Regions from separate parts of the Leclercia sp. G3L genome, predicted to be linked through region 2. Evidence: predicted binding sites of a transcription regulator. Region 2 holds the regulator's gene; the other holds the start of a gene.
What was found. Region 2 encodes Fur, which represses iron uptake genes when iron is present. Its sites were predicted from a motif close to ATAATAATGAGAACNACTATCAA; they were not measured.
Positions count from the first base shown of each region.

Region 1 (10,132 bases), 660 kb from region 2:
TAGCGCCCGCACAGGCGCCCGGTTTTGTAGTCGTCCCGCAGGGCGGGTATGCGGCTGCCCAGCGCCATGCTGTTGAGCGGGCGCGGGGGATAAATTTCAAAGATCCTGAGCTTGCCCGGCGGCTTCTCTATAAAGCGCTGGATAGTGTGGTAGCTGGCCTCATGGTGTGCAACCAGGTTCAGCATCGGTTGCAGGCTGCTGTCGCCCAACCAGCGCTCCATCCGCTTAAACCACTGCGGCGTATAGTACATTTGCGATGGCACGGTGCGGATCACCACGATGGTCTGGGCCCCGCGTCGGGCCGCCTCCTGCACCGGGATCGCGTCGCTGACCCCGCCGTCCAGATAGGCGATGCCGTCCAGCGCCGCGCCGGTGCGGTAGAAACCGGGGATGGCGCTGGAGGCGCGAAGGATGTCCAGCCAGTTCTCTTTTTGTGGGGAGAAATAGCTGGCCGAGTAATCGTCGCCGCGACAGGCGCACATCCAGAGAGCTTTTCCGGTATCGAAAAGGCGCGAGGCGGTGTCCATCGCCAGCGGCATTTGACTGGCGGTAGCATCCAGCAGCCAGTCGAGATCGATAAGATTCCCGCCGCGCACAAAGCGCAGCGGATCGAAGAAATTGCGGGAAGTGGTGTAGCGCATGATCACTTTGCGGGCGTAACCCGGCTGATTGCAGACGTAGGCCGAGAGATTCTGCGCCCCGGCGGAGGTGCCGAAATAGAGGTCGAATGGATTAAACTGCGCGCGCATAAATTCGTCCAGCACGCCAGCCGTGAAGATCCCTCGCTGTCCGCCGCCCTCACACACCAGGGCAATCTGGCCTGGTCGAAAAGGTTTAAGCGCCAGCGGCGCAATGTTGCCGAGCGTTACCGGAATTCGCTGCCCCACCTCTGCTTTCCTGTTTTTTTATTTGTTCTGTCCCTACACAGTAGCGTACACCCGGTGTTTTACTCAAATCGGATGCGGGCAAACGTCAGCCATAAAAAAAGGCTCATGCTGTGCATGAGCCTTTTTCGTCAACGTACCCATAACCTGAGCTATGGACGACGGCGTCCGGTAAACAGGCTAACCAGGAACAGGATAATACCGACGACGAAGACAATTTTCGCCGCGCCCGCCGCTGTACCTGCCAGACCACCAAAACCCAGAGCGGCGGCAATTAACGCGATAACCAGAAAAATAATGCCCCAACGAAACATAAGACTCTCCTTAACCATAGTTAATGTCGACCGCATGGTGAGCGCTCAGGTTGCTCACGGCGATATCTAAGGTGTAATTCTTATCTCGCCTTCTGGCCTCAGCCAGAAGGACGATTGTCGTGTTTTATTTAACTTTCAGATCGTTTTTAACGCTTTTCACGCCATCAATGGCTTTTGCGATGCTCTCGGCACGGTCACTTTGTGCCTTGGAATCCACCGTACCGCTCAGCTGAACCACACCGTCGGTGGTTTCAACCTTCACTTTACGTGATGGCACGATGTCATCAGCTAACAGTTTAGCTTTGATTTCGCTGGTGGTTGCAGTATCGCCGGCATAGCCTTTGGCGGACTGCTCTTTGCCGTCACGCACGTGCAGTTTGTCGCTGACGGAGGTCACACCCTCTACCTTTTTCGCCACGGCAACGGCTTTTTCAGCCTGCGCCTGGCTTTCGACAAAGCCACTCAGCGTGACCACGTTTTTCTCGGTTTCTACGGAAATATCGGTGCTCTTGATATCATCAGCGTCTACCAGTGCAGCTTTTACTTTTGCTGTGATAGAGCTGTCGTCCATGAAGTTACCGACTTTATTCATAGAGTTATCGATTTTTTCCCCTGCGGTGTTCGCTGCGGATTGCGCTTTATCCGTGGTCGTGGTTTCCGCCATTGCAGAACCGCATACCAGAGCGCTACCCATCATCACCGCCAGCAGAGTTTTCGAAATCGTCAGTTTTTTAGTATTCATCGATGTATTCCTGTGGTTTGCTCCGAATTCGAGCGTCAAACATCACGTGTAAGTAGTCTTTCATACTACCAATCAACACTCGGGCGAGATGAGAACCTTATCAACACGCATTGAGTGGAGCTTTCATCTGCGCCCGGTGTTAAACACTGAGTTAAATATAGATCACTCTCGGCGCGCTGCTTTCAGAATCGGCTAAAAAATGACCAACAAGTAACAAAAGATGATGAATTAAGAACATTCCGCAAGGGATTAAAAAGGCAGGGATTTAAGCAGAGCACGGCGGCTGCCGTGCTCTGAGAAGGGATTAGTGCTCGCGGGTTTTACGGAACTGAACGTCCGGGTAACGATCGTGTGCCAGGTTCAGGTTAACCATGGTTGGGGCGATATAGGTGAGGTTATCACCGCCATCCAGCGCCAGCTGGATCTCGTTCTTGCGCTTAAATTCTTCGAATTTCTTCACGTCAGAACACTCAACCCAGCGCGCCGTCGCCACGTTGACCGATTCGTAAATCGCTTCAACGTTGTATTCGCTCTTCAGGCGGGCTACGACCACGTCGAACTGCAGCACCCCAACGGCGCCGACAATCAGATCGTTATTGGAAATTGGACGGAACACCTGCACCGCACCCTCTTCCGACAGCTGAACCAGCCCTTTCAGCAGCTGTTTCTGCTTCAGCGGATCCCGCAGACGGATACGACGGAACAGTTCCGGCGCGAAGTTCGGAATACCGGTGAACTTCATCATCTCGCCCTGGGTGAAGGTGTCACCAATCTGGATGGTACCGTGGTTATGCAGACCAATGATGTCGCCCGGGTACGCCTCTTCTACGTGAGAACGGTCGCCGGCCATAAAGGTCAGCGCATCGGAGATCACCACGTCTTTACCGGTACGCACCTGGCGCAGCTTCATGCCCTTTTCGTACTTACCGGACACCACGCGCATAAAGGCCACGCGGTCACGGTGTTTCGGGTCCATGTTGGCCTGGATCTTAAACACGAAGCCGGTGAACTTCTCTTCGCTGGCGACCACTTCCCGGGTGTCGGTGTTACGCGGCATCGGCTGCGGCGCCCACTCCACCAGACCGTCCAGCATATGGTCGACGCCGAAGTTACCCAGCGCGGTACCGAAGAAGACCGGGGTGATTTCACCCGCGAGGAACAGATCCTGGTCAAACTCGTGAGATGCGCCTTTTACCAGCTCCAGCTCGTCACGCAGCTGCTCTGCCAGCTCATCGCCGACCGCCGCGTTCAGCTCCGGGTTATCCAGCCCTTTAACGACGCGTACTTCCTGGATGGTGTGACCTTTACCGGTCTGATACAGGTAGGTTTCGTCTTTATAGAGGTGGTAGACGCCTTTAAACAGCTTGCCGCAGCCGATTGGCCAGGTGATCGGGGCACAGGCGATCTTCAGCTCGCGCTCCACTTCGTCCATCACCTCCATCGGATCGCGGATGTCGCGGTCGAGTTTGTTCATAAAGGTAAGGATCGGCGTATCGCGCAGACGGGTCACTTCCATCAGCTTGCGGGTACGATCTTCAACGCCTTTTGCGGCATCGATAACCATCAGACAGCAGTCCACCGCCGTCAGGGTACGGTAGGTATCTTCGGAGAAGTCTTCGTGCCCCGGGGTATCGAGCAGGTTCACCAGGCAGTCGTGATACGGGAACTGCATCACGGAGGTGGTGATTGAGATACCACGCTGCTTTTCCATCTCCATCCAGTCAGATTTTGCATGCTGGCTGGAGCCACGGCCTTTTACCGTACCGGCGGTCTGGATCGCCTGTCCGAACAGCAGCACCTTTTCGGTGATGGTGGTTTTACCGGCATCCGGGTGAGAGATAATGGCAAAAGTACGGCGCTTCGCCACCTCTTGCAGATAAGGAGACAACGTCATAATAGAATCTTCTATAAAAAGCGCGGCAGCAGGCCACGCATCATGAATACGAAAATGCGGCTATTTTACCCATCAATGGGGGGCAGGCAATCAATGTTTACACAGGAGTTGCTCCAGTTCGCTCAGGGAGGCCACGGTCCAGGTCGGTTTGATTCCCTCCGACAGGGGGCGGTTGTGCGCATTCAGCCAGCAGGTAGACAGCCCGGCATTCATCCCGCCAAGGATATCGGACTCTGCCGTATCGCCCACCATCAGGACTTTTGATCGGTCAGGATTGCCCGCCTGGGCCAGCGCATAATCAAAGATTTTCGCTGCCGGTTTGGCCACGCCTACCTGTTCGGAGATCACTAATAAATCAAAATAGTCACGAAAACCGGTGCGTTCCAGGCGGATCTGCTGCAGCGCGGTAAAGCCGTTGGTGATGATCCCGAGCTTCGCCTTTCCTTTAAGGGAGGCAAGCAGCGACGCGGCGCCCGGCAGCGGGGCGCAGATTTCAGCCATCGCGTTAAGGAAAGCATGGTTCAAATCGCCAGGCGGAACGTTCAGGCGCTCGGACCAGCCCTGGAAACGTTGATGCTGCAGGTGTAACGCGGTGATCGCCCCGTTCTGGTAATCCACCCACAGCGGTTTGTTCACCATCTGGTAATCCTGGAAATCTTCAGCGGTAAAGGTCACGCTGTAGTCGAGAAACATCCGCTGTAAGCCGCCAAACGCATCGAAGGTAAACAGCGTTTCGTCAGCATCAAAGAAAATCCAGTCCCAGTTCATCGTTACAACCTTTTTAGTTATCCAAGCGGCAGAGCCATGATGATGGCGTCTTCACGTCCTTCTGCGGTGGGGTAATAGTTACGGCGGATCGTCGCCTCATTGAAGCCCAGGCTTTCATAGAGTGCGATGGCGGCGGCGTTCGAGGCCCGTACTTCCAGCCACAGCGTGAAAACGTCTCGTGCTTCCAGCTCGCGAATTAAATGTTCCAGCAGCTCTCTGCCCAGCCCACGGCGCTGAAAGGCAGGATCCACGGCGATGTTAAACAGCGTCGCCTCATCCAGAACGACCTGCGTAATGGCGAAAGCCGCCAGGGTATTATCGACATCCAGCCGATAGTTGAGGTAGCGCTCGCCCTGGTTGCTGGCAAACGTTTTTTCACTCCACGGAAAGGCGTGGGCGCGTTTTTCGATGTCAAAAGCCTGCGCTAAATCAGTCGTCGTGAGGGAAGAAATTGTGTTCATGTTCGCAGATTTGTTGCCACAGCGCGCGACGTGCCGCCGGGTTAGCGTTAAGTTCGTCCAGTACCGGGGTGGCCAGGTTGCCGCCCTCCAGCGTTATCTCTTCCATCACGCCCAGCTGCCAGCTGTTACAGCGTCCCTCAGGGGGCAGCATGGCTACGCGCTCGGGCGTCAGCTGCAGCACCTGATCGGCACTCAGCTTAAGTGCGCGCAGCACGTCGGCAATCAGCGGCTCGCTCAGCGCGGGCAGGCTCTGCGCCACCATCACCAGACGAACGTGCGCCGGAAGCGAGATGGCGATTTCGCCCTGCAAGGCCGCCGGGCGGCGCAACGCCCACTGGGTGATGCCCAGTTGCTGTAATTGCCTGTCTCGTCGGGATGCCATTGCGAAAACTCCTGTCTGTCAGGCGCGCAAATATAGCAAATGTGTCGAATCTGCGCCATCTACCTACTATAATCCCCGCCTGAGTTTATTGAGGAACAATTCATGTCTGCATTTACCCCGGCAAGTGAAGTCTTGCTGCGCCACAGTGATGATTTCGAACAAAGCCGTATTCTGTTTGCCGGAGATATGCAGGATGACCTGCCTGCCCGTTTCGAGTGCGCCGAAAGCCGCGCGCACACCCAGCAGTATCACCACTGGCAGGTGCTGAGCCGCCAGATGGGCGAGCGCGTCCGTTATAGCCTGGTAGCGGAACAGAGCGACGTGGCGGACTGCGATACGCTGATCTACTACTGGCCGAAGAACAAGCCTGAAGCCCAGTTCCAGCTGATGAACCTGCTCTCCCTGCTGCCGGTGGGCTGCGACATCTTCGTAATCGGTGAAAACCGCAGCGGCGTGCGCAGCGCCGAGCAGATGCTGGCGGAGTACGCCACGCTGAACAAAGTTGACAGCGCCCGTCGCTGTGGCCTGTACCATGGCCGGCTGGACAAAAAACCGACCTTCGACGCGGAAAAATACTGGGGCGAGTACCAGCTGGATGGCCTGACCATCAAAACGCTGCCGGGCGTCTTCAGCCGTGACGGTCTGGACGTCGGCAGCCAGCTGCTGCTCTCCACCTTCACGCCGCATACCAAAGGCAAAGTGCTGGATGTCGGCTGTGGCGCGGGCGTGCTCTCGGCCGTACTCGCCAGCCACTCACCGAAAGTGCGTTTAACCCTCACCGATGTCGGCGCGTCTGCCATTGAAGCCAGCCGCGCGACGCTTGCCGCAAACGGCATTGAGGGCGAAGTATTTGCCTCCAACGTGCTCTCCGACGTGACCGGCCGTTTCGATATGATCATCTCCAACCCGCCGTTCCATGACGGGATGGAAACCAGCCTCGAAGCGGCACAAACGCTGATCCGCACCGCAGTGCGCCATCTGAACAGCGGCGGCGAGCTGCGTATCGTGGCGAACGCCTTCCTGCCGTATCCGAAAGTGCTGGATGAAGTCTTCGGCTTCCACGAAGTGCTGGCCCAGACCGGCCGCTTTAAGATCTACCGCGCGATCATGACCCGTCAGGCGAAGAAATAACGTCTCCCTCCGGCCTGATCTGCCCGATCAGGCCATTTTTGCAACAAAAAAAACATCCAGCACAATTATCAGTTGACGAACAGCTGAAAACATCTAGAATGCGCCTCCGTGGTTGCGATACTTTTTTGTATCGTTGGTATGCGAAGGTGGCGGAATTGGTAGACGCGCTAGCTTCAGGTGTTAGTGTCCTTTGGATGTGGGGGTTCGAGTCCCCCCCCTCGCACCAACAACCATGATTGATATTGCTCGCACTGGGCGAAGGTGGCGGAATTGGTAGACGCGCTAGCTTCAGGTGTTAGTGTCCTTAGGATGTGGGGGTTCGAGTCCCCCCCCTCGCACCAACGAGGCGATATCAACAAAATAAGATGACTGTGCGAAGGTGGCGGAATTGGTAGACGCGCTAGCTTCAGGTGTTAGTGTCCTTAGGATGTGGGGGTTCGAGTCCCCCCCCTCGCACCAATTATCTTATCTCTCCTGACGTTCTCTCTTGTTATCCCTTCAGTTCAGATTCATCGCCAGAACCCACATTCCCGCAATAAGCGCTACACATGATGGCAGCAGCACAAAGTGCCGAAGTTGTTTATGCCAGATCATGGCGGATGACATCAGCAATCCCGACACGATAATCAGTTTCCAGACCGCCAGCGACAGATCGGTAAAGGCCAGCCCGGCAATCATCGCCCCCGGCAGTATCACTCCCCATCCACTCCCTAACGCTCTGCTCAACATGATCCGTCTCTCACTTCGATAATGATAACCAATATCATATGATATAATTTCTCATTTGTCAGCGTAGGACGTAATTGTGTAAAAAATCTTGCGCACGGTTTTATCTATAGTTAGGATTGGCAATCATTATCATTTAGATTTTTATCCAGCCCAATTATGGCCATACGCTCTGCACACGTCATTGAGAATGTTATCTGGCAAACCCGCCTTCCGTCCGGGCCTTCAGGGCTTGCGGATGCGGTGCGTGACGCCATTGCCGAGACGCGTGCACATATGCTGGATGTCATCAAGCTGGATGAGCCCCCTCCGCATCACGCCCTGACGCTGGCGCAGTGGCAACGCCCTGCTGAACTGCAGTCGTTGCTGGCGACCTACTCCGATCATATCTACCGCAATCAACCGACGCTGGCGCGCGAGAATAAGCCGCTGCTGTCGCTGTGGGCGCAATGGTATATCGGGCTGATGGTGCCGCCGATGATGCTGGCCCTGCTTACCCAGGATGTGGCGCTGGATCTCTCCCCTGAACATTTCCACGTTGAGTTTCACGAAACCGGGCGCGCCGCCTGCTTCTGGATCGACGTCCAGGAAGACAGCCACACAACCTCGCTTTCTGCGCAGCAAAGAATAGAGGTGCTGATTACCCGGGCACTGATCCCGGTGGTTGAGGCGCTGGAAGAGACGGGTGAGATCAACGGCAAACTTATCTGGAGCAATACCGGGTATTTAATTCACTGGTATCTGAACGAAATGAAAACCCTGCTGGGTGATGAGAAGGTCGACGCGCTGCGCCAGGCCATTTTCTTCGCTCGTCAGCTGTCGGATGGACGTGATAACCCGCTTTACCGCACTGTGGTTCCGCGCGACGGGCTGCTGGTGCGCCGCACCTGCTGTCAGCGCTATCGCCTGCCGGATGTTCAGCAATGCGGCGACTGCACGCTTAAATAGTTCCGTGCGGGCTTGAGGGCACACACTAAAACGGCAACCTGGGTTGCCGTTTCGCTTTTATTACGCCACCTGCTGACTTTCCTCTTCGGCACGCTGGGCCTCTTCAGCCTCCTGCGCCAGCAGCTGCTTCTCGTACACTTTAAAGAACGGGTAGTAGATGATGGCGGAGACCAGGGCTAACAGTACCACCAGTACCGCCGCACGGAAATCCCAGCCCAACGCCCATGCCGCACCCACCGGTGCAGGCGCCGTCCACGGCACCACGGAGATCACGCGGCCAATCAGATCCAGCTTCATCGCGGCCCACGCCAGCACCGCATTCACCATCGGAGCCAGCAGGAACGGAATGAAGAACACCGGGTTCATCACGATCGGCGTACCAAAGATCACCGGCTCGTTAATGTTGAAAATACTCGGCACCACGCTCAGACGGCCAATCGAACGCAGGTGCGCCGAGCGGCTGCGCAGGTAGCAGAACACCAGCCCCATTGTTGCTCCGGAGCCGCCAATCACAATGAAGAAGGTCCAGAACGCCTCCATAAAGATGTGCGGCAGCGGCGCGCTCTGCGCCAGCGCGGTCTGGTTCATCCCGAGGTTAGTCAGCCAGAACATCTGCAGCATCCCGGAGACAATCGCCGCCCCGTGAATGCCTGCAAACCACAGCAGATGACCAATCAGCACCGCCAGCAGGATCGCCGGCAGGGAGTCCGCTGCGGAGACCAGCGGCTTAAAGATGGCCATAATCGCCTGCGGGATCAGCATGCCAAACTCAGACTGGATGAAGAGGCTCAGCGGATAAAGGGTTAACACCACTACCAGCACCGGAATCAGCAGATCGAAGGAGTTTTTGATCATCGGCGGCACCTGATCGGGCAGGCGGATACCGATATTGTGCGCCTTCAGAAAACGCATCATCTCCACACAATAGATCGCCACCAGAATGGCGGTGAAGATCCCCGTCCCACCGAGGCTGTCTACCGGCAATGCACCTTTGGTTTTTGGCGCAGCAATCAGCAGGAAGGCCATCAGCGACAGCATGGCGCACATGAAGGGATCGAGCTGGTGCGACTTAACGTAGTGTTTGCCGAGGTTGTAGGCGATAGCAGCACATATATAGAGTGACATCACCCCCATCGTCATATCGAAGGGGGTCAGGATCTGGCCTTCAAACTGTTTCGCCATATCCAGCCAGGCGCGGGCAAAGCCCCAGGTGGTGTCCGGTGAAAATGGCGGGTAGGCAAAAACTAATAAGAACGAGCCGACGATCATAAACGGCATGGCGGAGATAAAACCGTCGCGGATCGCCATCACGTGACGCTGGGAAGAGATGCGTCCGGCAATGGGGCTGACATAGTTTTCAACAAAGCGGAATATCAGGTTAAACGCAGCATGGTTGGCAGACATAACGGCTCTCCTGTCAGACGATCGTTTCGGGCGCGATTACGCCGCACGGTGTTCCATATACCACTTTCACCACCTTGCTGGTTCGTATACCAGCGGTACTGCTCAAACGGATAGGTTTCATAATCGACTCTTATTATTGGATACAGGGGAAATGACGTAATCAGTATTAATCTCTGCTTCACGGTCTGCAACCGGTTACTGTAACCGGTTTCCGTGAATGTGAAGAGGATCCAGAAATCGCTGATGTTGGAGTTTTGTTACTTAGGGAATATTTACAGAGCATAATTTCTTATGACAGATTACGCAGAGTATTTTTCTGGAGGAAACAATGAGTTTGCAGTCTGTGCGCCAGTTTTTTGCTGACCATGCCCCTGACGTTGAAGTCATCGAGCTGGGTCAAAGTACCGCTACCGTTGCGCTGGCTGCCGAGGCGCATAATGTCGCGCCGGGTCAGATAGCGAAAACGCTGTCGCTGAAA
Region 1 covers NZ_CP088265.1:496,016-506,147, forward strand. The annotation lists gene LRS40_RS03735 (patatin family protein) at 1-887, opposite strand, end outside; gene LRS40_RS03740 (DUF1328 domain-containing protein) at 1,037-1,198, opposite strand; gene osmY (molecular chaperone OsmY) at 1,323-1,940, opposite strand; gene prfC (peptide chain release factor 3) at 2,245-3,834, opposite strand; gene yjjG (pyrimidine 5'-nucleotidase) at 3,925-4,602, opposite strand; gene rimI (ribosomal protein S18-alanine N-acetyltransferase) at 4,620-5,063, opposite strand; gene LRS40_RS03765 (DNA polymerase III subunit psi) at 5,032-5,445, opposite strand; gene rsmC (16S rRNA (guanine(1207)-N(2))-methyltransferase RsmC) at 5,548-6,576, shown strand; tRNA gene LRS40_RS03775 (tRNA-Leu) at 6,717-6,802, shown strand; tRNA gene LRS40_RS03780 (tRNA-Leu) at 6,832-6,917, shown strand; tRNA gene LRS40_RS03785 (tRNA-Leu) at 6,950-7,035, shown strand; gene LRS40_RS03790 (DUF1435 domain-containing protein) at 7,075-7,305, opposite strand; gene fhuF (siderophore-iron reductase FhuF) at 7,462-8,250, shown strand; gene LRS40_RS03800 (PTS sugar transporter subunit IIC) at 8,311-9,654, opposite strand; gene LRS40_RS03805 (YbaK/EbsC family protein) at 9,983-10,132, shown strand, end outside.
Region 1: the regulator Fur is predicted to act here: its motif matches at 7,321-7,343, upstream of fhuF (siderophore-iron reductase FhuF).

Region 2 (10,132 bases):
CAGATAGCTAGTGCAGCCCGATCTTTCGTTGGCGCGCTGCATAATCTCCAGCGTCTCAACCGTGACGGCATCCGCTGTATCATTGAACTGCACGCCGCCACAGCCGTTAAGCTGTACGTCGATAAAACCGGGGGAGAGGATTGCCCCATTGAGCGAGCGTTGTTCTATTTCCGTCGGCAGTTCGGCCAGCGGGCAGACACGTTCAATCAGGCCATTTGCGATCACAATCGCATGGTCATCCAGAATTTCATGGCCGGTATAAATCCGACCGTGGGTTAAAGCGTACATAACGACCCCCGGTATAAAAATAGCATCCCGCCTCTGCAAACAGAGGCGGCGTTACATTACAGACCTTTAATGTTTTCTGCTTCTAATTCGTTGAAATATTTCAACGTCTTCACTTTCAGTTCCATCGTGGACGGCTCATCGCACACCACTACCGCTTTCGGATGCAGCTGCAGGCAGCTGATGGTCCACATGTGGTTGACGTTGCCTTCAACGGCCGCCTGCAGCGCCTGCGCTTTCACGCCGCCCAGCACCAGAATCATCACTTCTTCCGCGTCCAGCAGGGTACCCACACCAACGGTCAGGGCGTATTTTGGCACCTGGTTCACGTCGCCATCAAAGAAACGCGAGTTTGCCACACGGGTGTCATGGGTCAGGGTTTTGATACGGGTACGGGACGCCAGAGACGAGGCCGGTTCGTTAAATGCGATATGACCGTCGTTGCCCACGCCACCCATGAACAGGTGAATTTTGCCGTAAGCGCGAATTTTTTCTTCATAATGACGGCATTCAGCATCGATATCCGGCGCATTACCATCCAGCAGGTTAATATTTCCCGGCTGAATATCAATGTGATCAAAGAAATTACGGTGCATGAAGCTATGGTAGCTTTCCGGATGATCTTTTGGCAGGCCAACGTACTCATCCATGTTGAAAGTGACAACATGTTCGAAACTTACCTGGCCCGCTTTATGCATCTCAACCAATGCTTTATAGGCAGTAAGAGGTGTGCCACCGGTTGGCAGGCCGAGCACAAAAGGACGATCGGCAGTCGGTTTAAACGCATTGATACGGTTTACAATATGGCGGGCAGCCCATTTACCGACTTGTTCTGCAGTTGCCAGGGGGATCAGTCTCATTATTCACCTCTAAAGATTTCATAAAAGATGGCGGATTGCTTGTCCGGGTATGATTAAGACTAACCTGGTTCACACCGAGAGGGGGCAATTCGTCTTGATTTTTCGTATCATAAAATAAGTTTTGGCAGTTTGCCAGTGCAGGGGAGGGTGATAAACAATATTTGGTGACAAAACTCACAAAAAGTACGCGTTTAATTTGCGATACGAATTAATTTTCCACACACTCAGTCAGCCAGTGAATCATCAACTGTATTTACAAGTTAGTGACACAATAAAAACACAGCTGAGAATACACCGTTAACGGGGTCTCATAGGGGGAACAAATTGAGCATTTTAGGTTACTTACAAAAGGTTGGCCGCGCCTTAATGGTGCCGGTCGCCACGCTGCCAGCGGCAGCAATACTGATGGGTGTCGGGTACTGGATTGACCCTGTGGGTTGGGGTGGGGACAACGCGTTAGCCGCGTTCTTCATTAAGTCCGGTTCTGCCATTATCGATAACATGTCCGTACTGTTTGCCATTGGTGTGGCTTATGGTATGTCCAAAGATAAAGACGGTGCTGCGGCACTGACCGGTTTTGTGGGCTTCCTTGTGTTGACCACGCTCTGCTCCCCGGCTGCGGTTTCCATGATCCAGAAGATCCCTGCGGACCAGGTTCCGGCAGCCTTCGGTAAGATCAGCAACCAGTTCGTGGGTATCCTGGTGGGTATCATCTCCGCTGAACTGTACAACCGCTTCAGTAGCGTTGAGTTGCCAAAAGCACTCTCCTTCTTCAGCGGTCGTCGTCTGGTGCCGATTCTGACCTCCTTTGTTATGATTGTTGTCGCTTTCATCCTGATGTACATCTGGCCGGTGATCTTCGACGGTCTGGTGAACTTCGGTGAGCACATCCAGAAGCTGGGTTCCGTCGGTGCGGGCGTGTATGCGTTCTTCAACCGTCTGCTGATCCCGGTCGGTCTGCACCACGCCCTGAACTCCGTGTTCTGGTTTGACGTTGCGGGCATTAACGATATCCCTAACTTCCTCGGCGGCGCACAGTCCATCGAAGCAGGTAAAGCGGTTGTGGGTATCACCGGTCGTTATCAGGCGGGCTTCTTCCCGATTATGATGTTCGGTCTGCCGGGTGCGGCGCTGGCTATCTACCACTGCGCGCGTCCAGAGAACAAAGCAAAAGTGCTGGGTATCATGATGGCGGGCGCATTCGCGGCCTTCTTCACCGGTATCACCGAACCGCTGGAATTCTCCTTCATGTTCGTTGCCCCGGTACTGTACGTCATCCACGCCGTACTGACCGGTATCTCCGTGTTCATCGCCGCAAGCATGCAGTGGATTGCCGGCTTTGGCTTCAGTGCGGGCCTGGTGGATATGGTACTGTCGTCCCGTAACCCACTGGCGGTTCACTGGTACATGCTGATCCTGCAGGGTCTGGCCTTCTTCGTGATCTACTACGTGGTATTCCGCTTCACCATCACCAAATTCAACCTGATGACTCCGGGTCGCGAGCTGGCTGTCGCCGGTAGCGAAGGGGATGGTCAGGACGTGAACGTGAGCGGCACCGCGACGGAAGACGTTTCCGGCCTGGCGCGTCAGTACATCGCGGCAGTCGGCGGTTCAGACAACCTGACCGGTATTGATGCCTGCATCACCCGTCTGCGTCTGAACGTGAAAGACTCTTCTCTGGTTAACGAAGCAATGGCGAAACGCCTGGGTGCGTCTGGCGTGATCCGCCTGAACAAAACCAGCGTTCAGATTATCGTCGGCTTTGTGGCCGAGAAAATCGCCAACGCAATGAAAACCACCGGTCCGGTTGCCGCTGCTGAAGCGACATTTGCGCCAGCCGCTGCGCCTGCTGCGGTTAAGCCACAGGCTGTTGCCAATGCCACCACCATCGCTGCGCTGGTTTCGCCAGTGACCGGGGAAGTGGTTGCTCTGGAGCAGGTGCCTGATGAAGCCTTTGCCAGCAAAGCAGTGGGCGATGGCGTAGCGGTGAAACCAACGGATAAAACCGTGGTCTCTCCGGCAGCCGGTACTATCGTCAAGATCTTTAACACCAACCACGCGTTCTGCCTAGAAACAGAGAAAGGCGCGGAGATCGTTGTCCATATGGGTATCGATACCGTTGCGCTGGGTGGCCAGGGCTTCAAACGCCTGGTTGAAGAGGGTGCCGAAGTGGTTGCCGGTCAGCCGGTTCTGGAAATGGATCTCGACTACCTGAACGCCAATGCCCGCTCCATGATCAGCCCGGTGGTCTGCAGCAATATCGACGACTTCAGCGGCCTTGTGATCAAGGCGCAGGGTCAGGTTGTTGCCGGTCAGACACCACTGTATGAAATTAAAGGCAAATAAGTGCTCCTGAGTCAGCGTTAATGCCTGAGCGGCGGGGATATCCCCGCCGCTTTTTTTTGCAGCAATTGCCCCGATTATTCTCTTCAGAGACCTTTTTTTGCGTAACTAAAGGTTGTCACTACGCCCGGCTTATAAGATCATATGCCGTTATACGTCGTTTACGCTTTGAGGAATCCACGATGAGTGAGGCTGAAGCCCGCCCGAGCAACTTTATCCGTCAGATCATTGATGAAGATCTGGCCACCGGTAAGCACACTACCGTTCACACCCGTTTCCCGCCGGAGCCGAACGGCTACCTGCACATTGGTCATGCGAAATCGATCTGCCTGAACTTCGGCATCGCGCAGGACTACCAGGGTCAATGCAACCTGCGTTTCGATGACACCAACCCGGTGAAAGAAGATATCGAATACGTAGAGTCCATTAAGAACGACGTGCAATGGTTGGGCTTCAACTGGTCTGGCGACATCTGCTACTCCTCTGACTATTTTGATCAGCTGTACGCTTATGCCGTTGAGCTGATCAACAAAGGCCTGGCCTACGTTGACGAGCTTTCCGCTGACGAGATCCGCGAATACCGCGGGTCGCTGACCGCGCCGGGCAAAAACAGCCCATACCGCGATCGCAGCGTAGAAGAGAACCTGGCGCTGTTTGAAAAAATGCGTGCCGGTGGCTTCGAAGAGGGCAAAGCCTGTCTGCGTGCCAAAATCGATATGGCCTCGCCGTTTATCGTGATGCGCGACCCGGTGCTGTACCGCATTAAGTTTGCCGATCACCACCAGACCGGCAGCAAGTGGTGCATCTACCCGATGTATGACTTCACTCACTGCATCAGCGATGCGCTGGAAGGCATTACCCACTCGCTCTGTACCCTGGAGTTCCAGGATAACCGTCGCCTGTATGACTGGGTGCTGGATAACATCTCTATTCCGGTGCATCCGCGTCAGTACGAGTTCTCTCGTCTGAATCTGGAATACACCGTGATGTCCAAGCGTAAGCTGAACCTGCTGGTGACCGACAAGCACGTTGAAGGCTGGGATGACCCGCGTATGCCGACCATTTCCGGTCTGCGTCGTCGTGGCTATACCGCCGCCTCCATCCGTGAGTTCTGCAAACGCATTGGCGTGACCAAGCAGGACAACACCATTGAGATGGCGTCACTGGAATCCTGTATCCGCGAAGATCTGAACGAAAATGCCCCGCGCGCCATGGCGGTTATCGATCCGGTTAAACTGGTTATCGAAAACTATCCGCAGGGCGAAAGCGAGCTGGTGACCATGCCAAATCATCCGAGCAAACCGGAGATGGGCAGCCGTGATGTGCCGTTCAGCGCCGAGATCTGGATCGATCGCGCCGACTTCCGTGAAGAAGCCAACAAGCAGTACAAACGTCTGGTGATGGGCAAAGAGGTGCGTCTGCGTAATGCCTACGTGATCAAAGCCGAACGCGTCGAGAAAGATGCTGAAGGCAATATCACCACCATCTTCTGCACCTACGATGCTGAGACCCTGAGCAAGGATCCGGCCGACGGTCGCAAGGTGAAGGGCGTTATTCACTGGGTGAGCGCGGCACATGCGCTGCCGGTTGAAATCCGCCTGTACGATCGTCTGTTCAGCGTGCCAAACCCGGGTGCCGCAGAGGACTTCCTGGAAGTGATTAACCAGGATTCACTGGTGATCAAGCAGGGCTTTGCCGAGCCGTCCCTGAAAGCTGCCGTTGCTGGTCACGCGTATCAGTTCGAGCGTGAAGGCTACTTCTGCCTCGACAGCCGCTATGCTACTGCCGACAAACTGGTATTTAACCGTACCGTCGGTCTGCGTGATACTTGGGCTAAAGCGGGCGAGTAATCCCTTTCTCCTTTTGAAAAACGCCGCGTATGCGGCGTTTTTTTTGCCTGACCATTATGCCCTTAACCCTTTAAATCTTCGCGTTGCGAATTAATTATATTTTTTAAAACGGTTTACTTTCTCTTCCCTTTCGCAAATTAACCGTCATCGATACCAGATGCGCTGTTTAATTATTATTAATTAAAAATAAATCGCTCATTCTGAATATTATTTTAAATAAATATTCTTCCCCATTGGCTTTGTTACAAACCGCAACCAAATATGTGCGCTTTGTCATAATCCTGACTTTTGATCGCTGAAAAGCATTGATAATTCGCGTCGCGAAAAATAGTCTAAGGACAGGAGATGTAAGCGGGTATTTCCGGTTGCCTCCACTTTTTACTTTTTTGTTTTTCGCCGTTTAAGGCGCTTTTAATACGTCAAAGAGGATTAATTATGCGTACGTTTAGTGGCAAACGTAGTGCGCTTGCGCTGGCTATCGCCGGTGTTACAGCAATGTCAGGCTGGATGGTTTCTCCGAAAGCCCAGGCCGAAGGATTCATCGATGATTCAACCCTCACGGGCGGTGTCTATTACTGGCAGCGTGAACGTGACCGCAAAGATGTCGATGCAGACAAATATAAAACCAACCTGGCTCACTCCACCTGGAACGCCAACCTTGATTTCCAGTCCGGCTATGCCGCCGATATGTTTGGTCTTGATCTGGCTGCGTTCACTGCTATCGAAATGGCGGAAAACGGCGACAGCGGCCACCCGAACGAAATTGCCTTCTCCTCCAGCAATAAAGCCTATAAAGAGGACTGGTCCGGTGATAAGAGCGGGATCAGCCTGTACAAAGCGGCAGCAAAATTCAAATACGGCCCGGCCTGGGCACGCGGTGGCTGGCTTCAGCCAACCGGTCAAACCCTGCTAGCGCCGCACTGGAGCTTTATGCCGGGTACCTATCAGGGTGCCGAAGCCGGAGCCAACTTTGACTACGGCGATAGCGGTGCGTTGAGTTTCTCTTACATGTGGACCAACGAGTATAAAGCGCCGTGGCACCTCGAGATGGACAAGTTCTATCAGAATGACAGAAAAACCCGCGTCGACTATCTCCACTCCTTCGGCGCGAAGTACGATTTCAAAAATAACCTGATTCTGGAAGCCGCATTTGGCCAGGCTGAAGGCTTCATCGATCAGTACTTTGCCAAAGCCAGCTACAAGCTTGATATCGTGGGCGGCCCGCTCTCTACCACCTATCAGTTCTACGGCACGCGTGATAAAGCCGACAGCGGCACCGTAAACGATATTTACGACGGTACGGCCTGGCTGCAGGCGCTAACGTTGGGCTACAAGGTCGGTCAGGTCGATTTACGTCTGGAAGGAACTTACGTCAAGGCTGAAGGCCAGCAGGGCTACTTCCTGCAGCGTATGACCCCAACCTACGCGTCATCCAACGGTCGTCTGGACGTATGGTGGGATAACCGCTCCGACTTTAACGCCAACGGCGAAAAGGCGGTCTTCTTCGGGGCCATGTATGACCTGAGTAACTTGAACCTGGCGGGCTGGAGCGTCGGCGCGTCTTATGTCTACGCCTGGGATGCGAAACCGGCAGACTGGTTAATCAACAGCGCCGGTCAGCGTGAAGATATCGCCTCCAACAAGATCAAGGAATCTGCCTACAACCTGGATGCGATCTACACCCTGCAGGATGGGCGCGCAAAAGGGACCATGTTCAAACTGCACTTCACGCAGTATGACAACCACTCCGATATTCCAAGCTACGGCGGCGGCTACGGCAACATCTTCCAGGATGAGCGTGACGTGAAGTTCATGGTTATCGCCCCGTTCACCATCTTCTGATGACAATCCGGGCGGGGGCGCTCCCCGCCTGACTGGAGACCTCTATGCTGAAAAAAATCGTACTGGTCGCGGTGCTGGCATCAGGACTGGCCGCCTGCGCACAACCACAGACCCAGAAAGAAGATACCCGTCTGAAAGAGGCCTACAGCGCGTGCATCAATACCGCTGAAGGTTCGCCAGAAAAGATCGAAGCCTGTCAAAGCGTGCTGGACGTGCTGCGCCAGGAGAAGGCGCACGAACAGTTTGCGGCCCAGGAAACCGTCCGGGTGGCGGATTACCAGGCCTGTATCCAGGCGCGTAAAACGGGTAACAATCAGGACGTGACCAAAAACTGCGATAAAATCTGGCAGGAAATCCGCAGTAATAACGCGAAGTAATCAGCTGTTTGCCATGCCCGGTGGCGCTATGCTTACCGGGCCTACGGGTAATTTCACCCTTGTAGGCCCGTGTAAGCGCAGCGCCACCGGGCTTTTTTACAGGATGGCAGGCAAAAAAAAGCCAACCGTCAGGTTGGCTCAGAGTCTATGCAGAGATTACTTCGCGTCGTGCGCGTGGTCATCTTCGCGGCAGTCGCCTTCGGCACAGTGGCCATACAGGTACAGACTGTGGTTGGTCAGACGAATGCCATGACGTGCGGCAATTTCGCGCTGACGTAATTCGATGGAGTCATCGCTGAATTCGATCACTTTGCCGCAGTCGAGGCAAATCAGGTGATCGTGGTGGTGCTGCTGCGTCAGTTCAAATACGGATTTACCGCCTTCGAAATTATGACGCGTAACGATGCCTGCATCGTCGAACTGGTTCAGTACACGGTAAACGGTAGCCAGACCAATTTCTTCGCCCATGTCGATCAGACGCTTGTATAAGTCTTCCGCACTGACATGATGGTTATCCGGACCCTGAAGTACTTCCAGGATTTTTAACCGTGGAAGCGTGACTTTCAGTCCGGCCTTCTTTAATGCGGTGTTGTTGTCAGTCATGCGGAATCTGTCCTGTTGCTAAACGATTCACTTCTAAAGAAGAAGTGACAGAAAATGCACCTGGGATAATGCGTCTCATTATAGAACTGCCATGACGTAATGAAAACTGCAAGTCTCAAGTAAAGTATGCTTATAAAAACGTGGTACCGCCAACAAAGTTGTTACAAGGTTCCCCGTTTACTCCTGGATCATTGTACAGGTATGGCAGCGAAAGTTAAAAATTTGTAGCAATTATTTTGATTGGAATTACCTATCGATGCGGCGCAACTTTAGCGTTGCGCCGCGACATCATCAGGCGTTGAGGATGGCGTCGAGGTGCAGCTCTTCGCGGATCTGTTTAACCCATTTGTCCACGCGTTCAGCGGTCAGTTCTGGCTGGCGATCTTCGTCGATGGCGAGACCGACAAAGTTGTTGTCGTCGGCCAGACCTTTAGAAGCTTCGAAGTGGTAACCGGCGGTTGGCCAGTGACCGACAATCACCGCGCCGCGTGGCTCAATGATGTCGCGAATGGTGCCGAGGGCGTCGCAGAAGTACTCTGCGTAATCTTCCTGATCGCCGCAGCCGAACAGGGCAACCAGCTTGCCGTTGAAGTCGATCTCTTCCAGAGACGGGAAGAAGTCGTCCCAGTCACACTGCGCTTCACCGTAATACCAGGTCGGGATGCCCAGCAGCAGAATATCGTAACCTTCGATATCTTCTTTGCTGCTTTTCGCAATGTCATGCACATCGGCAACGTCTTTACCTAACTGTTTTTGAATGTTTTTTGCGATGTTTTCGGTGTTACCCGTGTCGCTGCCGAAAAAAATGCCGATGATTGCCATGAGTAAAATAACCTCTTGATACTTAATGGTATGGTGGCGCAATTTAGCCACGGATAAGGGCAATCATAGCAGAACAGAGAAGCCTGCGGAAACTGCTATCACGCAGGACTGCACTCTGTGCTACATGAAAGCAACAAGAAGGGGGGTTTTCTGACTTACGCTTTGCCGTGCCATTCCCCGAGCTGCGAAATCAGCATCTCTTCGATAAGCTCACTGCGGCTGATCTCACGAGCATTCGCCAGCTCATTCAGCGCATCGACGGCTTCAGCATTCAGTTTCAGCTCGACGCGTTTAAGCCCACGACTTTTATCGCGTTTAAGCTGATTGCGCTTATTAATGCGCAGCTGTTCATCACGCGAAAGCGGATTGGTTTTCGGTCGTCCCGGGCGACGCTCATTCGCGAACAGATCTATTGTCGTGCGGTCCGTGTGTTCTTTGGCCATGATTCTGAGACTTCGGGGGAAACAAGACACCCTGCTAATGCCCGGGCGATAAGCGCGCCATCATACATCACCGAAAACGGCACGCCAACGACTGGAGGCCTGCCGGCGACCAGTCGCTCTCTTTTTAATCAATTATTGATGTCAGCGAGGTAACGGCGGATAGCGCGCAGCACCGCGTCAGGTTTTTCAGCATGAACCCAGTGTCCGGCTCCGGCAATGACATGCGCTTTGGCCTGAGGGAATTGCGCCAGCAGCGCATCGCGGTACGCTTCGGTGACATACGGGGAATTGCCGCCAGTGATGAACAGGGTAGAGTGCGGCCACGCCGGGACCGCCTGCCAGCCGACGATCTGGTCATACTGATCCCACAGTACGGGCACGTTGAAGCGCCACTCGCCGTCAACGAAGGATTTCAGCAGGAACTGCACCACGCCTTCTTCATCCAGATGTTCACGCATCAGCGCCGCGGCCTGCTGGCGGGTGCTGACGCCGGCGTCCGTGACGGCGTTAATGGCGGCGAAGATCTCATCGTGGCGACGGACGTCATAATCCACAGGCGCGACGTCGATCGCTACCAGGCCGGCAATTCGCTCTGGCGCAATTGCCGTCAGCGCCATCACCGCTTTGCCGCCCATTGAGTGACCAATCAGGATCGCCTTTTCAATCTTGTGTTCATCCAGCGTATCCAGCAGATCCTGAGCCATATC
Region 2 covers NZ_CP088265.1:4,666,660-4,676,791, reverse strand. The annotation lists gene nagA (N-acetylglucosamine-6-phosphate deacetylase) at 1-288, opposite strand, end outside; gene nagB (glucosamine-6-phosphate deaminase) at 345-1,145, opposite strand; gene nagE (N-acetylglucosamine-specific PTS transporter subunit IIBC) at 1,470-3,491, shown strand; gene glnS (glutamine--tRNA ligase) at 3,671-5,338, shown strand; gene chiP (chitoporin) at 5,774-7,180, shown strand; gene chiQ (ChiQ/YbfN family lipoprotein) at 7,225-7,557, shown strand; gene fur (ferric iron uptake transcriptional regulator) at 7,714-8,160, opposite strand; gene fldA (flavodoxin FldA) at 8,452-8,982, opposite strand; gene ybfE (LexA regulated protein) at 9,138-9,425, opposite strand; gene ybfF (esterase) at 9,554-10,132, opposite strand, start outside.